4 regions of the Streptomyces sp. NPDC007917 genome follow, and region 1 is predicted to be linked to each of the others. Evidence: riboswitches for the same ligand, from Rfam matches in the RefSeq annotation. Region 1 holds a riboswitch; each other region holds the start of a gene.
What was found. A riboswitch is a leader RNA that binds a small molecule or an ion and turns the genes downstream of it on or off. The one in region 1 is predicted to bind cobalamin.
Positions count from the first base shown of each region.

Region 2: another riboswitch for cobalamin. It lies ahead of cobN (cobaltochelatase subunit CobN); the one in region 1 lies ahead of ACFZDL_RS25520 (ribonucleoside-diphosphate reductase subunit alpha).
Region 3: another riboswitch for cobalamin. It lies ahead of ACFZDL_RS37080 (cobalamin biosynthesis protein); the one in region 1 lies ahead of ACFZDL_RS25520 (ribonucleoside-diphosphate reductase subunit alpha).
Region 4: another riboswitch for cobalamin. It lies ahead of ACFZDL_RS02355 (ABC transporter substrate-binding protein); the one in region 1 lies ahead of ACFZDL_RS25520 (ribonucleoside-diphosphate reductase subunit alpha).

Region 1 covers NZ_JBIBKK010000013.1:54,955-60,789, forward strand. Annotated here, with positions in the region: gene ACFZDL_RS25515 (ribonucleotide-diphosphate reductase subunit beta) at 1-953, opposite strand, end outside; gene ACFZDL_RS25520 (ribonucleoside-diphosphate reductase subunit alpha) at 953-3,346, opposite strand; cobalamin riboswitch at 3,478-3,609, opposite strand; gene ACFZDL_RS25525 (FGGY-family carbohydrate kinase) at 3,927-5,405, opposite strand; gene ACFZDL_RS25530 (2-hydroxyacid dehydrogenase) at 5,491-5,835, opposite strand, start outside.
Region 2 covers NZ_JBIBKK010000004.1:212,229-218,063, forward strand. Annotated here, with positions in the region: gene cobN (cobaltochelatase subunit CobN) at 1-2,211, opposite strand, end outside; cobalamin riboswitch at 2,242-2,402, opposite strand; gene ACFZDL_RS09435 (nitrite reductase) at 2,466-4,244, shown strand; gene ACFZDL_RS09440 (precorrin-8X methylmutase) at 4,241-4,882, shown strand; gene ACFZDL_RS09445 (precorrin-2 C(20)-methyltransferase) at 4,879-5,835, shown strand, end outside.
Region 3 covers NZ_JBIBKK010000027.1:54,719-60,553, reverse strand. Annotated here, with positions in the region: gene ACFZDL_RS37090 (putative cobaltochelatase) at 1-927, opposite strand, end outside; gene ACFZDL_RS37085 (cobyric acid synthase) at 924-2,630, opposite strand; gene ACFZDL_RS37080 (cobalamin biosynthesis protein) at 2,633-3,862, opposite strand; cobalamin riboswitch at 4,000-4,136, opposite strand; gene ACFZDL_RS37075 (hypothetical protein) at 4,304-4,561, opposite strand; gene ACFZDL_RS37070 (inorganic phosphate transporter) at 4,574-5,835, opposite strand, start outside.
Region 4 covers NZ_JBIBKK010000001.1:553,368-559,202, forward strand. Annotated here, with positions in the region: gene ACFZDL_RS02340 (UDP-N-acetylglucosamine 1-carboxyvinyltransferase) at 1-1,052, shown strand, start outside; gene ACFZDL_RS02345 (ABC transporter ATP-binding protein) at 1,123-1,938, opposite strand; gene ACFZDL_RS02350 (iron chelate uptake ABC transporter family permease subunit) at 1,959-2,972, opposite strand; gene ACFZDL_RS02355 (ABC transporter substrate-binding protein) at 2,969-4,006, opposite strand; cobalamin riboswitch at 4,066-4,242, opposite strand; gene ACFZDL_RS02360 (histidine phosphatase family protein) at 4,371-4,949, shown strand; gene ACFZDL_RS02365 (CbtA family protein) at 4,992-5,756, opposite strand; gene ACFZDL_RS02370 (CbtB-domain containing protein) at 5,779-5,835, opposite strand, start outside.

The DNA of each region.
Region 1 (5,835 bases):
AAGTTGGTCAGCTCCTGGACGTTCTGCAGCTCCATGAAGGAGAACGGGTTCTCCGAGCCGTAGACCGGGGCGAAGCCCAGGCGGGCGAGCCGCTGGTCGGCGACGCACTCCAGGTACTGGCGCATCGACTCGGTGTTCATGCCGGGCAGCCCGTCGCCGCACAGGTCGCGGGCGAACTGCAGCTCGGCCTCGACGGCCTCCCGCAGCATGTCGGTGACCTGCTCCTGGAGTTTGTCGTCGAAGAGGTCGGGCTCCTCCTCGCGGACCGTGTCCACCACCTGGAACGCGAAGTTCATGTGCATGGTCTCGTCGCGGAAGACCCAGTTGGTGCCCGTCGCCAGGCCGTGCAGCAGGCCGCGGGAGCGGAACCAGTAGACGTAGGCGAAGGCGCCGTAGAAGAACAGGCCCTCGATGCACGCCGCGAAGCAGATCAGGTTGAGGAGGAACCGGCGGCGGTCGTCCTTGGTCTCCAGCCGGTCGATCTTGTCGACCGAGTCGATCCAGCGGAAGCAGAATTCCGCCTTCTCCCTGATGGACGGGATGTTCTCCACCGCGGCGAACGCGGCGGCCCGGTCGTCCGGGTCGGGGAGGTAGGTGTCCAGCAGCGTCAGATAGAACTGGACGTGCACGGCCTCCTCGAAGAGCTGCCGGGACAGGTACAGCCGCGCCTCGGGCGAGTTGATGTGCTTGTAGAGGGTCAGCACCAGGTTGTTCGCGACGATCGAGTCGCCGGTCGCGAAGAAGGCGACCAGACGGCCGATCAGGTGCTGCTCGCCGGGGGAGAGCTTGGCGAGGTCGGCGACGTCCGAGTGGAGGTCGACCTCCTCCACGGTCCAGGTGTTCTTGATCGCGTCGCGGTAGCGGTCGTAGAAGTCCGGGTACCGCATCGGCCGCAGGGTGAGCTCGAACCCGGGATCCAGGAGGTTCTTGGCGCGTTCGGGTGCGGTGGTCATTACTGGCAGGCCTCGCAGGACTCGGGGTTTTCCAGGGAGCAGGCGATGACCTCGGGGTCGGTGGGCGCCTGCTGCACGGGGATGGTGGCGGGGGCGGCCGCGCGCGCCGACTGAGCGATCCGGGTCGCCGGGCGCGAGCGCAGGTAGTACGTGGTCTTGATGCCGCGCTTCCAGGCGTACGCGTACATCGAGCTGAGCTTGCCGATGGTCGGCGAGGCCATGAAGAGGTTCAGCGACTGGCTCTGGTCGAGGTACGGGGTGCGGGCGGCGGCCATGTCGATCAGGGCGCGCTGCGGGACCTCCCACGCGGTCCGGTACAGCTGCCGCACGTCCTCGGGCACCCAGGAGAAGTCCTGGACCGAGCCGTTGGACTCGCGCAGCGCCTCACGGCTCTGGGCGTCCCATACGCCGAGCTTCTTCAGGTCGTTCACCAGGTACGAGTTGACCTGGAGGAATTCACCGCTGAGCGTCTCGCGCTTGAAGAGGTTGGAGACCTGCGGCTCGATGCACTCGTACACGCCCGCGATCGAGGCGATCGTCGCGGTCGGGGCGATGGCCAGGAGCAGCGAGTTGCGCATGCCGGACTTGGCCATCCGCTCGCGCAGCGCCTGCCACCGCTCGGGCCAGGTCGCCACCGCGTCCGTGTAGTGGTCCGGGTGCAGCACGCCGCGCGCGGTGCGGGTGGCGGACCAGGCCGGGTGCGGGCCGTGGCGCTCGGCGAGCGCGCAGGACGCCTCGTACGCCGCGAGCATGATGCGCTCGGAGATCTGGGTGGACAGCTTCTGCGCCTCGGGCGAGTCGAAGGGCAGCCGCAGCCGGAAGAAGACGTCCTGCAGGCCCATCAGGCCGAGCCCCACGGGCCGCCAGCGGGAGTTGGACGCCCCGGCCTCCTGGGTGGGGTAGAAGTTGATGTCCACCACACGGTCGAGGAAGGTGACGGCGGTACGGACGGTCGCGTCCAGCCGCTCCCAGTCCATCTGTCCGTCCTCACCCAGGTGCGCGGCCAGGTTGACCGACCCCAGGTTGCACACGGCCGTCTCGCCGTCGTCCGTGACCTCCAGGATCTCGGTGCACAGGTTGGAGGAGTGCACGACCCGGCCGGGCTCGGCGGTCTGGTTGGCGGTGCGGTTGGCGGCGTCCTTGAAGGTCATCCAGCCGTTGCCGGTCTGCGCGAGGGTCCGCATCATCCGGGCGTACAGCTGGCGCGCCGGGACGGTCTTGACGGCGAGACCCTCCGCCTCGGCCTTCTTGTACGCGGCGTCGAACTCCTCGCCCCACAGGTCGACCAGCGCGGGCGCGTCGACCGGCGAGAACAGCGACCAGTCGGCGTCGGCCTCGACCCGGCGCATGAACTCGTCCGGGATCCAGTGCGCGATGTTGAGGTTGTGGGTGCGGCGGGCCTCTTCGCCCGTGTTGTCCCGCAGCTCCAGGAACTCCTCGATGTCCGCGTGCCAGGTCTCCAGGTACACACACGCCGCGCCCTTGCGCCGGCCGCCCTGGTTGACGGCGGCGACGGAGGCGTCGAGCGTGCGCAGGAACGGCACGATGCCGTTGGAGTGCCCGTTGGTGCCGCGGATCAGCGAACCGCGGGCGCGGATGCGCGAGTACGACAGCCCGATGCCGCCCGCGTGCTTGGAGAGCCGCGCGACCTGGTGGTAGCGGTTGTAGATCGAGTCCAGCTCGTCCAGCGGCGAGTCCAGCAGATAGCAGGACGACATCTGCGGGTGCCGGGTGCCGGAGTTGAACAGGGTGGGGGAGCTGGGCAGGTAGGACAGCGTGCTGGTGAGCCGGTAGAGCTCGGCGACGTCGTCCAGCGCCCGCTGCGAGTGGTCCTCGGCCAGCCCGCAGGCCACCCGCAGCAGGAAGTGCTGCGGCGTCTCGATCACCTGGCGGGTGATCGGGTGGCGGAGCAGATAGCGGCTGTGCAGCGTGCGCAGCCCGAAGTAGCCGAAGCGGTCGTCGGCGCCGTCGGCCAGCGCCCGCTCGACCAGCGCGTCGAGGCGGGCGGCGTGGGTGGTCACGAACTCGGCCGTGCCGTCCGCGATCAGGCCCTCGCGGTGCCCCACGGCCACCGAGGCCGAGAAGGAGACCGCGCCCTGCCCGGCCGCCTCCTCGGCGATGGCGAGGGTCAGCAGCCGCGCGGCGAGCTTCGAGTACTCGGGCTCCTCGGCGATCAGCCCGGCCGCCGCCTCGGTCGCGAGGGTGCGCAACTCCGCCTCGTCCGAGCCGGGATGGCGGCCGCGCAGGGCGGCGGCCGCGACCTTGCCGGGGTCGGTGGCGGGCAGGTCGGCGGTGAGCTCCGTCAGGGTCCGCAGCAGGGCGGTACCGGGCGCGTCGTCCGCTGCCTGAGTAGCCGCTGCCTCTGAAACCGGATCGGCTGGCGCGATGGTCACTGAAGTGCTCTCCCTCGCTCGGCTTGGGGCCTCACGGGGTGGTGGGCGATGGGCGCGTACGGGCATGCCGGGCCCCACGAGTTGGGTCGGCACACCGCGCAGCGTCCACCGGCCCAACCCGCGAGGCCCGGACGTATGAGACGGCCGTCGGCAGGTCCTCGGACTCGCGGGTACGCAAAAGCGTACGCGTAACACCGTTGCGGGACAGTTCCGGATTCCCACCGGATTCCCCTGCGGCGACAGCGAGCATGAGCATACATCTTGTGGTGGCGGGCGCACGCACCCCCACATGTTGTGTCGCGAGGTGGAGTGTTTCGTACAAATGTGCTAGTCAGTGCCGGACTTGGCGCGGTCTCGGCGTGCGCTTGGCACGGGCCCGCGGCGGGCCTGGCACGGGCCCGCGGCGGGCCTGGGGCAGGCCTGGCGCGGGCCCTGGGGCGGGTCCGGCACGGGTCCGTCAGGGCCCTGACGCGGCCCCGGCGCGGGCGGTCGGGCACGAGCCTGGCACGGGCCCGGTACGGGTCCGGCGCGGGCCCGCGATCGGATCCGCGATCGGGTCCGGCGCGGCGCCGGGCCGCCGTCAGGCGGGCGTCGTTGCCCGCCACTCCGCGAGGGTACGGGCCAGCCTGGCCCGGTAGTCCGCGTAGCCGCGCTCGTATGCCTCGGCGCGGTCCGCGTCCGGTACGACAGTACGCGAATCGGCTCGCCATTGTGCCGCGTCCACCGGGTCACCGAGCGCACGCCAGGCGACCGCGACCGCGCCGCGCGCCCCCACCTCGGGCTCGTCGGGGATGCGCACCGGCCGCCCGAGGACGTCCGCGAACAGCTGGGTCCAGGCGGCGGACCGGGTGCCGCCCCCGCACGCCGCGAGGCTCGCGGTCAGCCCCGCGGCCTCCAGGCAGTGGCGGGCGGCGTACGCCACTGCCTCGCAGACGGCCCGTACGGCGTCCGCGCGGCTCGTCGCGAGGGTCAGCCCGTCCAGCCGGCCCCGCGCGGCGGGCTCCACGAACGGGGCGCGCTCGCCCGCGTCGGACAGGAAGGGCAGCGCGGTCACCCCGCGCGCCCCCGGCGGGCTCTCGGCGAGCAGCGCGTCCAGGTCGGCGGTGGTGGCCCCGGTGAACTCCAGGACCCACTCCAGGGCCGCCGTGCCCACCATGGCGGGCATACCGCGCAGCCAGCGGTCCCGGTCGGGTACGCACAGCCACATGCCCGCCGGGTCGGCGGCCGGGTCGATCCGCGCGCTGTCGGTGAGGACCTGGCTGGCCAGCGTCGTGCCGACGATCAGCAGGCCGTCGCCCACCTCCTCGACCCCGCTGCCGATCGCGCAGGCCGGCAGGTCGTACGGGCCCGCGGTGACGGGCAGTCCGGCCGGCAGCCCGAGCAGCTTCGCGCCCGCCCCGTCCAGCCGCCGTACGGTGTCGGGCGCGGCGGGCGGCGGCAACAGCCGGGCATGTTCGGCGATTCCGCACGCTTCCAGGGCCTTGGGGACATACTCGCGCGTGGTCACGTCCAGGAAGGGCATGGACGCGTCCGAGGCGTCCACGCCGATGACGCCGGTGAGCCGCTGCGCCACCGCGTCCACGCAGTAGCCCGCGACCTCCGCGCGCGCCAGCGCCTCCGGCTCGTGGTCGGCCAGCCAGCGCAGCAGCGGCGCGTGGCAGCCGGGGAACACCCCGGAGCCGGTGAGCCGGTAGAGCTCGCGGATGGTGCCGTCCTCGCCCCAGCGGGCCACGGTGTCGTTCGCCCGGCCGTCCATCCACGAGATCGGCGGGCGCACCGCCCGGCCCGCCGCGTCGCGCAGCCACAGCCCGTCGCCCTGCCCGGTGAGCGCGAGCGCGACCGGGGCCGCAAGGCCCTGGGCGGCCAAGGCGGCGGTCACCTCGCGGACCACCTCGGCGACCGTGCGCAGCACGTCCTCCAGGTCCTGCTCGACCCGCCCGCCGGGCAGGCGGTTGAGCCGGCTGGGGCGGCTCGCGGCGGCCAGGGACCGGCCGTCGCGACCGAAGGCGACGGCCTTGGTGACGGAGGTGCCGACGTCGACTCCGAGGACGATGCTCATGCGTACGGCCCTCCTTGGGGGCGTCGACTGGGGGGTGCGGGGGCTGGTCGGTGCGGGACTGGTGGGTGCGAGGCCGGTGGGGGCGCTAGTTCGCGGGGTGGGCGAGCTTTTCGCCGCGCGCGTAGCGGCCGACCTCGGCGGCGGTGATGGAGGCCGCGCGGTGAGCGGTCTGCCGGGTGGCGCCGGCGAGGTGCGGGGTGGTGACGACATTGGGCGCGGAGTGCAGCGGCCAGTCCGCGGGCGGCGGTTCGAGGTCGTACACATCGAGGGCGAGGGCCCCGAGGCGGCCGGTGCGCAGCGCCTCCGGAAGCGGCGCGTAGTCCAGCAGGCCGCCGCGCGCGGTGTTCACCAGGACCGCGCCGGGCCGCATCCGGGCGATCCGGTCGGCGTCGATGAGCCCCTTGGTCTCGGGGGTGAGCCGGGCGTGCAG
Region 2 (5,835 bases), on a different contig from region 1:
CTCCATCGCCTGGACGAGGGCGCGGGCGCGGTCCTCCGCCTCGTCCGCGCCGGTGCGGGTGGCGGCCGACTCGTCGAGGCCAAGGGCCTCGCGCAGCCCGGGGAGCGCCGAGGTGCCGCCCCAGATCTGCCGGGCACGCAGAATGGCCAGGACGAGATTGACCCGCTCGGGGCCGGACGGGGCGGCGCCGAGGACATGCAGACCGTCGCGGATCTGGGCGTCCTTGACCTCGCACAGCCAGCCGTCCACATGCAGCAGGAAGTCGTCGAAGCCGTCGTCGTCCGGCCGGTCCTCCAGGCCGAGGTCGTGGTCGAGCCTGGCGGCCTGGATGAGGGTCCAGATCTGGGCGCGGATGGCGGGGAGTTTGGCCGGGTCCATCGCGGAGATGGCGGCGTACTCGTCCAGCAGCTGCTCCAGGCGCGCGATGTCGCCGTAGGAGTCGGCGCGGGCCATGGGCGGCACGAGGTGGTCGACGAGGGTGGCGTGCGCGCGGCGCTTGGCCTGGGTGCCCTCCCCCGGGTCGTTGACCAGGAACGGGTAGATCAGCGGCAGGTCGCCCAGCGCGGCGTCGGGGCCGCAGGCGGCGGACAGGCCCGCGTTCTTGCCCGGCAGCCACTCCAGATTGCCGTGTTTGCCCAGGTGCACCATGGCGTCGGCGCCGAAGCCGCCGTCGGCCCTGGGGGTGGCGATCCAGCGGTAGGCGGCCAGGTAGTGGTGGGAGGGCGGCAGGTCGGGGTCGTGGTAGATGGCGATCGGGTTCTCGCCGAAGCCGCGCGGCGGCTGGATGGCGACCAGGAGATTGCCCCGGCGCAGCGCGGCCAGCACGATCTCTCCCTCGGGGTCGCGGCTGGTGTCGACGAACATCTCACCCGGCGGCGGCCCCCAGTGCTCCTCGACCGCCTCGCGCAGCTCCTGCGGCAGCCTGGCGTACCAGCGGCGGTAGTCGGCGGCGGGGATCCGGACCGGGTTGCGGGCCAGCTGCTCCTCGGTGAGCCAGTCCTGGTCGTGGCCGCCCGCCTCGATGAGGGCGCGGATCAGCTCGTCGCCGTCGCCGGAGGCGAGGCCGGGCAGCGCCTCGGGCCCCTCCTCGGGGCCGAGGTCGAAGCCGTCCGCGCGCAGCCGGCGCAGCAAGGCGACGGCGCTGGCGGGCGTGTCCAGGCCGACGGCGTTGCCGATGCGGGAGTGCTTGGTGGGGTAGGCGGACAGGACGAGCGCGAGGCGCTTGTCGGCCGCCGGTATGTGGCGCAGCCGGGCGTGTCGTACCGCGATTCCCGCGACACGCGCGGCGCGCTCGGGGTCGGCGACATAGACGGGCAGGCCGTCCTCGTCGGTCTCCTTGAAGGAGAACGGCACGGTGATCAGCCGCCCGTCGAACTCCGGGACGGCGACCTGGGTCGCCGCGTCCAGGGGCGAAAGGCCCTCGTCGTTCTCCTCCCACGCGGCGCGCGAGCCGGTCAGGCACAGCGCCTGCAGCACCGGTACGTCCAGCGCGGCCAGCGCGCCCGCGTCCCACGCCTCGTCGTCGCCACCGGCCGAGGCCTCGGCGGGCCGGGTGCCGCCCGCGGCCAGCACCGTCGTCACCACCGCGTCGGCCTCGGCAAGGGCCTCCAGCAGCTCGGGCTCGGGCGCGCGCAGCGAGGCGACGTACAGCGGCAGCGGGCGGCCCCCGGCGTCCTCGACGGCCTGGCACAGCGCCTCCACGAAGGCGGTGTTGCCGCTCATGTGGTGGGCGCGGTAGTAGAGCACGGCGACCCGCGGCCCGGTGACGTCCTCGCGTACGGTGCGCTCCAGCGGGCCCCACGAGGGCGCGGGCGCGGGCGGCTCGAAGCCGTGACCGGTCAGCAGGACGGTGTCGGACAGGAACCGGGCCAACTGGCCGAGGTTGCCGGGCCCTCCGTGTGCGAGATAGGCATGGGCCTCGGCGGCGATCCCGACCGGAACGGTGGAGGCCTCCATGAGCTGGGCGTCCGGGGCCTGTTCGCCGGTCAGGACCACGACCGGGCGGTCCCCGCCGAGGAGCGTGTCGAGCCCTTCCTGCCAGGCGCGCACCCCGCCGAGCAGCCGTACGACGACGAGTTCGACGCCGTCGAGGAGCGCGGGCAGGTCGTCCAGCGGGAGCCGGGCCGGGTTGGCGAGCGAAAAGGGCACCGGGGTCTGTGCCGCGCGGGCACTGAGCAGGTCGGTGTCGGACGTCGACAGCAGCAGGATCATGCGACGGCAGGCCTTCCTCGGGGTCCGCGCCCCGGGCGGGTTGAAGACGGCGGGAGTTCCTGGCTCGCGCGGCCGTCGCATACCGGCTGCCGCGCTCACAGTGGCGGGACCGCGCCGGATTTCCACCGGCTTCCTACCCTTTTTGCCGTCTTGTGTGGTGGCGGGCCGGGACCGACCCGCCGGTGAGCATAGTAGGCGCTCCTGACCTGCCGTGGGGCGGTGAGCGGGAGGCGATCGTCGGTATGCTCGCCGCCATGCCCCTCCCCCCGACAACCGCCCCACCAGGGGACGAAACCACCGTGCGCGGTCGCACCGACGCCTGCCCGGGGGCGCTGCGCCTGCACCCGGCGGACGACGGCGCGCTGGCCCGGGTACGCGTTCCGGCCGGGCTCCTGACGGCGCGTCAGGCCCTCGTGCTGTCGCTCGCGGCCGAGGAGTTGGGGGACGGCCGGCTGGACCTCACCTCCCGGGGCAATCTTCAGCTGCGCGGTCTCGACGCGGGGTGCGCGGCCGGGCTCGCGGAGCGGCTGCGGACGGCCGGACTGCTCCCGTCGGACCGGCACGACCGGGTGCGCAACGTCGTGGCGTCCCCGCTGTCCGGGCTGGACGGGGCGGGGTACGCGGACGTCTCGGCGTGGGCGAGGGAGCTGGACGCCCTGCTGTGCGACGACGAGCCCGAGGGTTCCGGATTCGCCGAACTGGCGCAGCTCTCGGGCCGGTTCCTGTTCGCGCTCGACGACGGGCGGGGCGATGTGGCGGCGCTGGGCGCGGATGTGACATTGATCGCAGCACCGGACGGCGAGGCGCTGCTGCGGCTTGGCTCCGCCGGGGGCCATGAACCGGCCGCCCCGGGCACGCGCCCGGACCCCGGGGAGTGCGCGGCAGATGCCCGCGGCGCGCCGGGTGCGCCCGGCGTGGCGGACAGCTGCGGCGCGGCGGACACTCCTGGCCCGGCGGACGCCCGCGGCACGACGGCCGTCCCGGCACGCCGGGACGGCCGGGCGGAGCCCGATGGCGACACGCCGGACCCTGCGCGGCCCCTCGCCCACCCCGGCCCCCCGCACGGACCCGGGAACGGCGGTCCGGAGGCCTCGTCCAGGCCGGGCGGCGGGACCGTAGGCGCTGAGCTCCGGGTGCGGGCCGAGGACGCGCCTCGTGCGGCGGCGGTGGCCGCCGTGGCGTTTCTCGACGCGGTGCGCGCGAGTGGCACGCGGATCTGGCGCGTCCGTGAGCTGCCGGCCCGACACGCCGTGACGGCGGACGGGTTGGCGCGGCGACTCGCCGAAGCGGGGGTCCGGTTCGCGGGCCTCGGTCCTGTCTCCGGGGTCGCTGGGGCGCAGACCTCGGCGACTGACGCCGCAGGGGTCCACAGTGGCAGCGAGCGCCCCGCCGTGGCCGGTCCCACGTACGGCCCGCCGCCGGCCACGGGGCGAGGCGTCGCGGGCACGCGGGGGCCGGGAAGCCAGGAGCCGCCCGCGATCGGGCTCGTCGCCGGGCCGGACGGGCGGTGCGCGGTGTCGATCGCCGCTCCGCTGGGGCGGCTCAGCGCCGCTCAGTGGCGGCTGCTCGCCAAGGTCGCCTCCCAGGGCGGCTCGGGCGAGCTGCGTGTGACACCCTGGCGCGGCGTGGTGCTGCCCGGTTTCTCCCCGGACGGCGCCGAAGCCGCGCTGCGGGAGCTCGCCGACGCCGGGCTGGTGACCGCGCCGGACTCCCCCTGGCTCGGGGTCGGCGCGTGTACGGGCCGACCGGGCTGCGCCAAGTCCCTGGCCGATGTGCGTGCCGAGGCGGGGCGCGCGGTGGCGGGCGGGGCGTCCGGCAACGGCCTACCGGGCCGGCCGCGGGGCCGGCTGCCTGCGTATTTCTCCGGCTGCGAGCGGCGCTGCGGCCACCCCGGCGGCCGGTGGGTCGACGTACTGGCGACGGGCGACGGCTACCAGGTCACCGTACGAGGCGCCACAGGGGCCGCGCGGGGCGTGGACGTGACAGCAGAGCAAGTGGCCGGCGCCGTGGCGGCGGCCCGTGGAACGACATGATCGAGGACACAGTGTTCGACTACGAGAAGGACGGCGCGGCCATATACCGCGCCTCCTTTGCCACCATCCGCGCCGAGGCCGACTTGGGCGCTCTGCCCGCCGACGTCAGCCAGGTCGCGGTGCGGATGATCCACGCCTGCGGGATGGTCGACCTCGTCCAGGACCTCGCGTACACCCCCCAGGTGGTCGCCCGCGCCCGCGCCGCCCTGCGCGCCGGCGCGCCCGTGCTCTGCGACGCGCACATGGTGGCCAGCGGCGTCACCCGCAAGCGGCTGCCCGCGGACAACGACGTGGTGTGCACCCTGTCCGACCCCACCGTTCCCGAACTGGCCCGCAAGATGGGCACCACGCGCAGCGCCGCCGCACTGGAGCTGTGGCGGGACCGGCTGGAGGGCGCGGTGGTGGCCATCGGCAACGCGCCCACGGCGCTGTTCCGCCTGCTGGAGATGGTCGAGACGGGCGCGCCGCGCCCGGCCGCCGTCATCGGCGTCCCGGTCGGCTTCATCGGCGCCGCCGAGTCCAAGGACGCGCTGGCCGGGCATCCGGCCGCGCTCGACCACCTGGTGGTGCGCGGCCGGCGTGGCGGCAGCGCCATCGCCGCGGCCGCGGTCAACGCGATTGCGAGCGAGGAAGAGTGAGCGAGCAGCACACCGGCCGGCTCTACGGCGTGGGTCTTGGCCCCGGCGATCCCTCGCTGATGACCGTACGCGCCGTGGAGGTCATCGCCGAGGCCGATGTCGTCGCGTACCACAGCGCCCGGCACGGCCGCAGCATCGCGCGCTCCATCGCCGAGCGCCATCTGCGGCCCGACCACATCGAGGAGCGGCTGGTCTACCCGGTCACCACCGAGGCCACCGACCACCCCGGCGGCTACCGCGGCGCGATGGAGGAGTTCTACGCGGACGCCGCGGCCCGGCTGGCCGCCCACCTGGACGCGGGGCGCACGGTCGCGGTGCTCGCCGAGGGCGACCCGCTCTTCTACGGCTCGTACATGCACATGCACAAGCGCCTGGCCGACCGCTACCCCACCGAGGTCGTCCCCGGCGTCACCTCCGTGAGCGCCGCCGCCGCCCGGATCGGAGCTCCGCTGGTGGAGGGCGAGGAGGTGCTGACCGTGCTGCCCGGCACGCTCCCGGAGGAGGAGTTGACGGCCCGCCTGGCCTCGACCGACTCGGCCGCCGTGATGAAACTCGGCCGCACCTTCCCGGCGGTGCGCCGGGCGCTGGAGCGCTCGGGGCGGCTGGCGGAGGCCCGGTACGTGGAGCGGGCCACGATGGGCGCGGAGCGCGTGGCGCCGCTGGCCGACGTGGACCCCGAATCGGTGCCCTACTTCTCGATGGCGGTGCTGCCGAGCCGGATCGACGCGCAGGCCCCGGCCGGCCGCGGCGAGGTCGTGGTGGTGGGCCTCGGCCCGGCGGGACCGCTGTGGCTGACCCCCGAGGCACGGGGCGAACTGGCCGCCGCCGAGGACCTGGTCGGCTACACCACCTATCTGGACCGGGTGCCGGTGCGCCCGGGGCAGCGCCGGCACGCCTCCGACAACAAGGTGGAGGCCGAGCGCGCCGAGTTCGCGCTCGACCTGGCCCGGCAC
Region 3 (5,835 bases), on a different contig from region 1:
CGACAGCAGCGCGGCCTGCCGTACGTCCTCGGTGGTCACCTCCGTACGCCCCGCCCACGCCGCCAGCGCGGTCGCGGTGCGCGCCGTCACGATGTCCGCGCGCATCCCGTCAACCTCGAACGCCGCGCACACCGCCGCGATCTGCCGCAGCGCGCCATCGCCCAGCCGGACCCGCGGCAGCAGGGCGCGCGCCGCCGCCACGCGCTCCCGCAGCGCGCCCTCCTCGTCCGCCCAGCGCTCCGCGAACCCGGCCGGGTCCTCGTCGTACGCCAGCCGCCGCCGCACCACCTCGACCCGCTCGTCGGTGTCCCGCGACGCCGCGACCTCCACCGTCAGGCCGAAGCGGTCCAGCAGCTGCGGCCGCAGCTCGCCCTCTTCGGGGTTCATGGTGCCCACCAGCAGAAAGCGCGCCGCGTGCCGTACGGACACGCCCTCGCGCTCCACATAGGAGGCGCCCATGGCGGCCGCGTCGAGCAGGAGGTCGATCAGATGGTCGTGCAGCAGGTTGACCTCGTCGACGTAGAGCACGCCGCGGTGCGCGTCGGCCAGCAGGCCCGGTTCGAACGCCTTCACCCCGTCCGACAGGGCCCGCTCGATGTCCAGCGCCCCGACCAGCCGGTCCTCGGAGGCGCCGACCGGCAGCTCGACCATCCGGGCGGGCCGCGGGGTGCCGGTGCCCGGCTCGTGCGGGCCGTCCGGGCAGCCGGGGTCGGGCGCGGCGGGGTCGCAGGAGAACCGGCAGCCGGCCACCACGTCGATGCCGGGCAGCAGGGCGGCGAGCGCCCGTACCGCCGTCGACTTCGCGGTGCCCTTCTCGCCGCGCACCAGTACCCCGCCGACGGCCGGTGACACGGCGTTGAGCAGGAGCGCCAGCCGCAGGTCGGCCATCCCGACGAGCGCGGTGAACGGGTAGGGGGCGGCGGTCATGCGGGGGTACCTCCTGCGGTGTGGGCGCGGTGGTGGTCGTCCGGGCGGGGCGGAAGGGACGGCGCATCCACGGACGCGGTCTCCGCCGACGCGGTCTCCACGGACGCGGCCTCCGCCGACGCGGCTGGAGGGGGCAGCGGCGGCCCGGGAGGCTGGGGCGGCGCGCCCGGCGGGACGAAGGGCAGCCCGTCGGGTACGCCGTTCTCGATCAGGCGCAGCAGCGCGTCCGTGTCCGCGTGCTCCTCGATCAGGTCGCCCAGCCGGTCGAGCTGCTCCTCGCGCAGTTCCCCGAAGCTGGTGTCGGGCGCGGGGACGAACGCCCGGCCCGCCGCGTCCGCGACCCGCCGCAGGAAGGCGCGCCGGAAGCCGTCGCTCTCCAGCGAGCCGTGCCAGTGCGTGCCCCACACCGAGCCGACCCGGCAGCCGTCCAGGAAGGGTTCGTCCGCACCGTCCAGCAGCTCGGCGACCCCGTGGTGGATCTCGTAGCCCTCCACCCGCTCGCCCAGCGCCTCGCCGACCGGCCGGGCCAGGGTCTTGTGCACCGCGAACCGCACCCGCACCGGCAGCAGCCCGAGCCCCTCGACGGTTCCGGCGCGCGATTCGACCTCGTCCTCGATGCGTTCGCCGAGCATCTGGAAGCCGCCGCAGATGCCCAGCACCGGCCGGCCCTCCGCCGCCCGCCGTGCGATCGCCGCGGCCAGCCCTCGCTCGCGCAGCCACGCCAGCGCCCGTACGGTGCCGCGGGTGCCGGGCACCACCACCAGATCGGCGTCGGCCAGCTCCTCCGGCCGGTCCACGAACCGCACGACCACGCCCGGCTCCGCGGCCAGCGCGTCCACGTCCGTGAAGTTCGACATGAGCGGCACGGCGGCGACGGCGACCCGCAGGATGTCCGCGCCGTGCGGCGGTGCGACGACGCTCTCGCGCACCGCCCCGCGCAGCGACACCCGCAGCCCGTCCTCCTCGTCGATGCCGAGTCCGTGCGCGTACGGCAGCACTCCCATGGTCGGGCGGCCCGTCAGGCCGCGCAGCATCGCAAGGCCCGGTTCGAGCAGGGTCACATCGCCGCGGAACTTGTTCACCAGATAGCCCGCGACAAGCCGCTGGTCGGCCTCGGAGAGCAGCGCGGTCGTGCCGAAGAACGACGCGAAGACGCCGCCGCGGTCGATGTCCCCGACCACGACGACCGGCAGCCGGGCGGCGCGGGCGAGCCCCAGGTTGACGATGTCGGTGCGGCGCAGATTGATCTCGGCGGGGCTGCCCGCGCCCTCGCAGATCACCGCGTCATGGGTGCGCCGCAGCTCGGCCAGGCATTCGGTGACGGTTCCCAGCAGCGCCTCCTGGCGCCCTGCGTGGTAGCCACGCGCGCTCAGCTCGCCCACCGGCTTGCCCAGCAGCACCACCTGGCTGCTGCGGTCGCTGCCGGGTTTGAGCAGGACGGGGTTCATCAGCGCGCTCGGCTCGACGCGGGCGGCGGCGGCCTGCATGGCCTGGGCGCGGCCGATCTCCGCCCCGTCCCGGGTGACGAAGGAGTTGAGCGACATGTTCTGCGCCTTGAAGGGCGCGACTTTGACGCCCTTACGGCTGAGCCACCGGCAGATCCCGGCGGTGACGACGCTCTTGCCCGCGTCCGAGGTCGTGCCCGCGACGAGCAGCCCGCCGCCCGGCGTGCTCCCGGAGCCTGTGCCATCTGTCCCGCTCATCCTCAGTCCCTCCCCGCGGCCGGGGGCCGCGCCGTCGCCGGGCCGTACGCGGCGCCCGCGGCCCCGGGAGCCCGCAAGGACCGTGCCCCGCGGGCGAGCGCGCCATGTGGGGCGCGGCCGGGGCGTACGGGCGCGCCGGGCCGCGCGGCCGGGAAGGGCCCCGTACGCGCCGGCCGCAGCGCGCCCGCGGCCAGCCGGGCCGCGAGGGACACGCCGAGCGCCAGGGCGCCGACGCGCCGCGACAGCCGTACGGCCCGCTCGATGTCGGCCGCCTCGACCGGCCGCCCTCCGGGGTTGAGCACCGGCCGGTGCTCGACGCGGCCGCCGTAGGCGAGGGTGCCGCCCAGCCGTACGCCGAGCGCGCCCGCGAACGCGGCCTCCACGGGGCCCGCGTTGGGGCTGGGGTGGCGGTGGCCGTCGCGCCGCCAGGCGCGCCACGCGCCGCGCGGATCGGGCCCGGCGAGGGCGGCCAGCGCCGCGGTGAGCCGCGCGCCGGGCCAGCCGGCGAGGTCGTCAAGACGGGCCGAGGCCCAGCCGAAACGCCGGTAGCGCGGCGACTTGTGGCCCACCATGGCGTCCAGAGTGTTGACGGCCCGGAAGCCGACCAGGCCCGGCACCCCGCCGACGGCCCCCCACACCAGCGCGCCCACCACGGCGTCCGAGGTGTTCTCGGCGACCGACTCGACGACCGCGCGCGCGATCTGAGTCTCGTCCAGCGCCTGCGGATCGCGCCCGCACAGATGCGGCAGCCGCCGCCGGGCGGCGTCGAGATCCCCGGCGGCCAGCGCACGGCCGACGGCCCGCGCCTCCCGGCCCAGCGTCGTCCCGCCGAGCACGGCCCAGGTGGCGGCGGCGGTCAGCATGGTCCGCGCGGTGGGGGAGGGGAGCCCGGGGGCGGAGGATTCCGCGGCGGCGCTCCCCAAGACGGGACGCCCCGAGCGTTTCAGAACAGGGCTGCCCAGAGCGAGGCGTTCCAAGGGGGTCGGCATGGGTCGTCCCAAGGCCCGTACGGCGCGCATCGACAGCGCGGCGCCCGCCGCCGCGCCGCCCGCGCACAGCGCGGTGTGGAGAGCCCCGGAGCCGCGGTGGTCGCGCCACAGCAGCCGCTCGACGGCCAGGGCGGCGCGCCCGAACGCCGCGACGGGGTGGCCGCGACGCGGATCGCCCAGGGCGAGATCGCCGAGAAAGCCGAGGGCGGCGCCGCACGCGTAGGAGGCGTGATCGGCACGCATCGTCAGTCCGCCGTCTTGCCCCGGGGCGTCGGGACGTGGCGGAGGGGCCGCGGGCGGGTCGGCGGTACGGCGGTGCCGGGCATGGCGGTATGTCCTCACTCAGGGTCCGCGCCCTGGTTCGACGTGACCGGCGGTGAGAGTCTCCTGGCTCCCGGATCCGCGTCTCTCCCGGTCTTCCAGCCTCCGTGTGGATGGCCGTGACCCGTACAGGCGATGGGAGAGCGCTCCCCGGTGACAGTGGCGGGACCGCGCCGGATTCTCACCGGCTTCCTCTCCTGCCGCCGTTTGGCTCGGGAAGTCCACCATGGGCCGCGAATGGCCGTCAACTCGCGAATGCCCCACCCTGCGTGAGTGTGCCGAGGAGCACATGCCACGGCCGCCGGACCGGAACGCGCGGGTAGGCGCGGACCGGCCCGGCGGCCGTGAGTGGGCCGAGCGGAGTCAGGCCACGATCAGATTGATGCCGTACACCACGGCCGCCGCGCACAGCGCGAAGCAGAGGTACGCGCCGGCGCGCGCGGGGCCGAGGGCGGCGCCCGCCGGGGCCGAGGCGGTGGAGGCGGCGTTCGGGCCCGCCTCCGCCTGCTGCGGCTTACGAGAGGTGCCGAGGATGCCGAGGGTGAAGACGCCCACGAAGCCGACGGTCACCGCGAGGCTGATGCCGAAGACCTGGCCGAGGGCCGCCCAGTCGATGCTCATCGCGTTACTTCCTTAGCTGGTGCTGCCGGTGGCCGCGGACGCGCCGGCCGGGGTGGCGGAGGAGGAGGTGGCGGAGGAGGCGGCGGCAGCGGCAGGGGTGGGCGGCGGGGCCACGGCCTGGAGGGCGGCCGTGACGACGCCCACCGGCTCGGCCGGCAGCGCCGCGCCCTCGTCGATGTCGTTGACGTTGGTGTGGTCGACGGGCTTGCGGCGCGAGGCCGCCCAGATCCCGGCGCAGGCGGCGACCGCGAGCACGGCGACCGCCGTGACGCCCCAGTCGCCCTGGTCCGCCAGCAGCGCCGCGCCGCCCGCGACGAGGCCCGCGGCGGGCAGGGTGAGCACCCAGGCGAGGACCATGCGGCCCGCGGTGGACCACCGCACCACACCGCCCCTGCGGCCGACCCCCGCGCCCATCACGGCGCCCGAGCAGACCTGGGTGGTGGAGAGCGCGAAGCCGATGTGGGACGAGGCGAGGATGACGGTCGCGGCACCGGTCTGGGCGGCGAAGCCCTGCGGCGGCTGGATGTCGGTGATGCCCTTGCCCATGGTGCGGATGATGCGCCAGCCGCCCAGGTACGTACCGAGGGCGATGGCCAGGCCCGCGGAGACGATGACCCACAGCGGCGGGTCGGAGTCGGGCGCGATCACGCCGCCGGTGATCAGCGCGAGGGTGATGACCCCCATGGTCTTCTGGGCGTCGTTGGTGCCGTGGGCGAGGGAGACCAGCGCGGCCGAGGCGATCTGCCCGGCGCGGTAGCCCTTCGCGGTCTCCTGGGCGTCGCGGCCGCGGGCCAGCCGGTAGGTGAGGCGGGTCGCGACCAGGGCGGCGACCCCGGCCACGATCGGGGCGGCCACGGCCGGGATCAGGACCTTCATGACGATCTTGTCGCTGTTGACCCCGTCCATGCCGACGGAGACCAGGGTCGCGCCGATGAGGCCGCCGAAGAGGGCGTGCGAGGAGCTGGAGGGCAGCCCGGCCAGCCAGGTCAGCAGGTTCCACAGGATCGCGCCGACCAGCCCCGCGAAGATCACTTCAGGGCGGACCCCGGAGTCCTCGTCGATGATCCCTCCGGAGATCGTCTTGGCGACCTCCACGGAGAGGAACGCGCCGACGAGATTGAGGACCGCCGACATCGCCACCGCGATCCGGGGACCGAGAGCCCCCGTGGAGATGGTGGTCGCCATGGCATTGGCCGTGTCGTGGAAGCCGTTCGTGAAATCGAACACCAAGGCCGTGACGATCACGATCCCAATGAGAAGCGTGATGTGTTCCA
Region 4 (5,835 bases), on a different contig from region 1:
AGGCCGCCCGCCGCACCCGCAGCGTCATCATGTTCCTCGGCCCGCTGCTGCACCGCATGCGGCAGTTCAAGATCCCGTACGCGGGCGGCTGCGACCTCGGCACCCGCACCGTGCAGCCGCACATGACCGCGCTGCGCCCCTTCGGCCTCGAAGTGACCGCCACGGACGGGATGTACCACGCGCGGGTGGACCGCGAGGTGGCCCCCACCCGCGCGATCGTGCTGACCGAGCGCGGCGACACGGTCACCGAGAACGCGCTGCTGGCCGCGGCCCGGCACGACGGCGTCACCGTGATCCGCAACGCCTCCCCCAACTACATGGTCCAGGATCTGTGCTTCTTCCTGGAGGAGTTGGGGGTCAAGGTCGAGGGAATAGGGACCACCACGCTCACCGTGCACGGCCTCGCCGAGATCGACCGGGACGTGGACTTCGCCCCGTCGGAGGACCCGGTCGAGGCGATGAGCCTGCTGGCCGCCGCGGTGGTGACGGAGTCGGAGCTGACGATCCGGCGGGTGCCGGTGGAGTTCCTGGAGATCGAGCTGGCCGTACTGGAGGAGATGGGCCTCGACCACGAGCGCAGCGCCGAGTACGCGGCGGACAACGGCCGTACGCGGCTGATCGATCTGACCGTGCGGCCCTCCAAGCTCCAGGCGCCCATCGACAAGATCCACCCGATGCCGTTCCCCGGCGTCAACATCGACAACGTGCCCTTCTTCGCGGCCATCGCCGCCTCCGCGCAGGGCTCCACGCTGATCCACGACTGGGTCTACGACAACCGGGCCATCTACCTGACCGAGTTGAACCGCCTCGGCGCCCACGTCAAACTCCTCGACCCGCACCGGGTTCTGGTCGAGGGCCCGACCCGGTGGCGGGCGGCCGAGATGATGTGCCCGCCGGCGCTGCGCCCCGCGGTGGTGGTGCTGCTGGCGATGATGGCGGCGCCGGGGACGTCGGTGCTGCGCAATGTGTATGTGATCAACCGGGGTTATGAGGACCTGGCGGAGCGGCTGAACTCGATCGGCGCGCAGATCGAGATCTTCCGCGACATCTGAGCCCGCTCCGGAGACCGGCCGCCGCCGCGCCCCGGCCGCCCCGGCCGCCCCGGCCGCCCCGGCCCGTCGCTCAGCCGGGCCGGGGCGGCTGTTGGGCCGCTCCGGCCCGCGGCGGCTGTTGGGCCGCGCGGCGCAGGAAGCGGATCACGGGGTGGCCCGGGCCGGTGGTGACCTCGGCGCGGACCGCGTAGACCCGCTCGATGAGGGCGGGGGTCAGGACCTCGGCCGGGGTGCCCTCCGCGACGGCGCGGCCGTCGCGGAGGACGAGCAGCCGGTCGCAGTACATCGCGGCGAGGTTGAGGTCGTGCAGGGCGATCACGGTGGTGACCGGGAGGCCCGCGACGAGGTCCAGCAGGTCGAGTTGGTGCTGGATGTCGAGGTGGTTGGTGGGTTCGTCGAGCAGGAGCTCGCGGGGCTCCTGGGCGAGGGCGCGGGCGATCTGGGCGCGCTGGCGTTCGCCGCCGGACAGGGTGTGCCAGGACTGGGCGGCCCGGTCGGTCAGTCCGGTGCGGGCCAGGGCCGCGGTGACGGCCTCGGCGTCGGCCGCCGTGGGCGGTGTCCAGGCGCGGCGGTGCGGGATGCGGCCGAGGGCCACGACGTCACGGACGGTCAGTTCGGTCCGGGTGTGGGCGTGCTGTTCGACGGTGGCGATGCGCCGGGCGATGGCGCGGCGGCCTGCCTCCGGCAGCGGGCGCCCGTCCAGGGTGACGACTCCGGAGGTGGGGGCGAGGACGCCCGCGAGCAGTCTGAGCAGCGTCGACTTGCCCGAGCCGTTGGGGCCGAGCAGTCCGACCGTCTCGCCGGGGCCGAGGGTCAGCGTGAGGCCGTCGACGGTGACCTTGCCGGCGGTACGGCGGCCGACCCGGTCCGCGCGCAGGCCGGTCATGCCTTGCTCCGGCGGGCCGGTCACGCCTTGCTCCGCCCGCGGTAGAGCACAGCCACGAACGCCGGTACGCCGATGAGGGACGTCACCACGCCCACCGGGACCTCCTGGGGATCGAGGGCGGTGCGGGCGAGGGTGTCCACCCACACCAGGAAGACGGCTCCGGTCAGCGCCGTGACGGGCAGGAGGCGGGCGTGGCCGGCGCCGGTGAGGGCGCGCGTGGCGTGCGGGAGGACCAGGCCGACGAAGCCGATCGCCCCGGCACAGCTGACCAGGGCGGCGGTGAGCAGCGCGGTCGCCGAGAGCAGGACCAGGCGGGTACGGGCGACCCGGACGCCGAGTCCGGCCGCCGCCTCGTCGCCGAAGGCGAACGCGTCCAGGGTGCGGGCGTATCCGAGGCAGACGGCGAGGACGGCGGCCAGGACGGCGGCGCAGAGCAGCACCTGCCCCCAGTCGGCGCCGGTGAGCGAGCCGAGCAGCCAGAACAGCACGGCCCGGGTGGTGTCGGCGTCGGCGGAGGTCAGCACGGTGAACGAGGTCAGCGCGGAGAACAGCTGCATGGCGGCCACCCCGGAGAGCACGACCCGGTCCGTGCTGCCGCCGAGCGTGTGGCTGAGCAGCAGCACCAGGGCGAAGGAGAGCAGGGCGCCGAGGAAGGCGCCCGCGGACAGGGACACCGCTCCGCCGCCCACGCCGAGCACGACCACGGCGACCGCCCCCGTGGACGCGCCGGAGGACACCCCGAGCACGAACGGATCGGCCAGCGGATTGCGCAGCAGCGACTGCATCACCGCCCCGCACACGGCGAGCCCGGCCCCGCACACGGCGGCGAGCAGGGTGCGCGGCATCCGCAGGTTCCACACGATGCCGTCCCGCAGCGGCGTCAGCGCGCTTACGCTCATGCCGAGATGGGCGGCGACGGAGGCCCACACATCCCCCGTGGAGATGTCGGCCGGCCCGATCGTCACCGCGACGGCGACCGATACGATCAGCGCGGCCGACCCGCCGCCGGTCAGCAGCAGCGTGCGGGCCCTCACGTGGCGAGCCCGAGGTCGCGCAGGCCCGCGGCGACCTTCTCGATCCCTTCGACCGTGCGGATGGACGGGTTCATCGCCTGCCCGCTCAGCAGCACGTACCGCTTCTTCTTCACGGCCGTCAGGTTGCGGGTGGCGGGGTTGCGCTCCAGGAAACGGATCTTGGCCTGGGCACTCTCGGCGGTCTGCTGCTTACGGGTCAGATCGCCGAGCACGATGACGTCGGGGTCGCGGTCGGCGACGGTCTCCCAGTTGATCTGGGGCCACTCGTCGTGGGTGTCGGCGAATGCGTTCTCCGCGCCGACCGCCCGCGTGATGGCGCCCGGCGCGCCGCAGCAGCCGGCCAGGTAGGGCGACTGGGAGTTGGCGAACCAGTACATGAGGGAGACACCGGAGGCGTGCAGCCCGGCGGTGGCCTTGCTGACCCGCGCCTTCAGCCCGGCGACGAGCTTCTTCCCCCGCTCCTCCACCCCGAACGCCCTGGCCAGGTCGGCAATCTCGCCGTAGACGGTGTCGAGGGTGAGGGGTGCGCCGCGCGCTCCGTCGCCACCGCTGTCGTTGTCCTTGCCCGCCGAGCAGTCGGAGGGGGAGACATACGTGGGCACGCCCAGCTTCTCGAACTGCTCGCGGGTGGCGACACCGCCCTTGCCGAGGGTGGAGACGAACGAGGAGGTGACGAAGTCGGGGTCGGCGTCCAGCACCTTCTCGAAGGAGGGCGCGTTGTCCGCCAGCCGCGGCACGGACGCGTTGGCCTTCTCCAGGCCCTTCATCACCGGGTCCGTCCAGGTCGCCGTACCGGCCATGCGGTCGGCGAGGCCGAGGGAGAGCAGGATCTCCGTGGTGCCCTGGTTGAGGGAGACGGCCCGCTCGGGGGCCGCCTTCAAGGTGACCTTGTGGCCACAGTTCTCGATGGTGCGCGGGTAGCCCGAACCGGCGGGCTTCCCGGCATCCGCGCCGCCTTGTGAGCCACCGCACGCGGTGAGCAGAAAGGCGGGGGCGAGCAGCAGAGCGGCGGGGCGAAGAGCGGTACGGAGCACGGGTTTGCCTCGGTGGTCGGGGCTCGTACGCGGAGCCTGGCCTGTGGACGACCGCCGCGCCGGGGCGCGGAGGTGCCAGCAGGTCTTCGGACTCGGGTTCGTCCGGACGAGGCGCCTTCCCGGTCTTCCAGTGGCGACGTGCCCCGCCCGTCCCCCTCACCGCTGCGCGTCAGTTCCGGATTCGCACCGGATTCCCTGGCCTCGGATGTGGCTCGACTGGCCCCCAGAGGCTACCAAGCCCGCCGTGCGGTCGGATATGTGGCTGCGGTCGGATATGTGGCAGGTGAGGGCCCACCGGTGGTTACGTGGGTGCCGTACCCGAGGGAGACTCGTGCCCCATGGCGCAGACAGCAGGAGTGACCGCGTGACCAGCCGTGTCATCTTCATCGCGGCCGCGATGAGCCCTTCGCTGCGCCAGGCCCGGTTCGACGACGGCACGGCCCCTCTCGAGGACGGCGGCGCGGCGCGGGCCCGCGCCGCGGCCGGGGTGCTGCCTCCGGCCGCTCGCGTCGTCACCTCCCCCGGCCTGCGCTGCCGGGAGACCGCAGCGGCGCTGGGGCTCGGCGCGGCCGAGCCCCGTGCGGAGCTGGCCGGCCTGGACGCGGGCCGCTGGCGGGGCCTCACCCTCGACGAGGTCGCTGCCGCCGAGCCGGAGTCGGTGGCCCGGTGGCTGGCCGACCCGGCGGCCGCGCCCCACGGCGGGGAGTCGGTGCGGGACATGTGCCGGCGGATCGGACGGTGGCTGGACACCGCGTCGCACACCGACGGCCATACGCTCGCCGTGGTGGAGCCGGACGTGGTGCGGGCCGTGGTGGTGCATGTGCTGGGCGCGCCCGCGGCGGCCTTCTGGCGTGCCGACGTTCCCCCGCTGACGGCGACCGGGGTCAGCGGACGGGCCGGACGCTGGAACCTCGGGCTGGGGCGGCCGCTCAATGGCCCCTGACAGGAGCGGCCGCCCCGGCGGGGGGTCAGGGAGACGGTCGCGTCACGGCCGGCCGGCGGCGGCGACCGTCGAGGCCGGGGCCCTGGTGGCGGGCTCAGGTCTCAGCAGACGCTCGGCCAGCTCGCCGAAGACGAGTCCGAACCCTCCCCACAACGCGACCTGGATGGCCAGCGCGGAGAGCCGGAACCGCCACAGCACGGTGGCCGGGAAATCGGCGGGCACCTCGCCCACGGCCGGAAGGAACGCGTACGCCAGGCCGATGGCCAGGGCGAAGGCGGCCACCGCGGCGACGGTGGCGTACCAGGTGCCCAGTTTCGGGGCGAGCCGCTTGCCGAGGATGGTCGCCGCGATCGCGAGGAGCACGCTGAGCACCATCATCAGGAGGTACAGATTGGTCCGCTCGCCGAGGGTGTCGGGGTTGCCGACGGCGGGCGGATTGGCCGGGTACTTCAGGAACGGCACGACGTAGACCGCGAGCAGGGCGCAGCCGGACAGCAGCAGCGCGGTGGCCCGCGGGGTGAAGCGGCCGACGCGGCCCAGGGCGAAGCAGTAGGCGAGGGCGGCGATGCCGCCGAAGGCGACCCCGTAGATCAGCACACCGGTGGCCAGGCCGGCGGTGGACTGCAGGCTGCGGGAGACGAGTTCGACCTCGTGGTGATGCGCCGGGGCGTGGGACTCCTCGAAGCCGATCGCCTTGTCGACATTCGGTTCCCCAAGGAGATAGGCGACGATCAGGGCGAGCACGCCGGCCCCGAGGCCGGCGAGCATGCCACGGACGAGCAGATTCCGTACCGTTGCGGAATTCATGAGGGTGTCGGTGTCCCTGGCGTCAGTGGCAGGGGAAGCCGAGCAGGTGGCGGGCGTCGTGCACCCACTCGTGGACGTC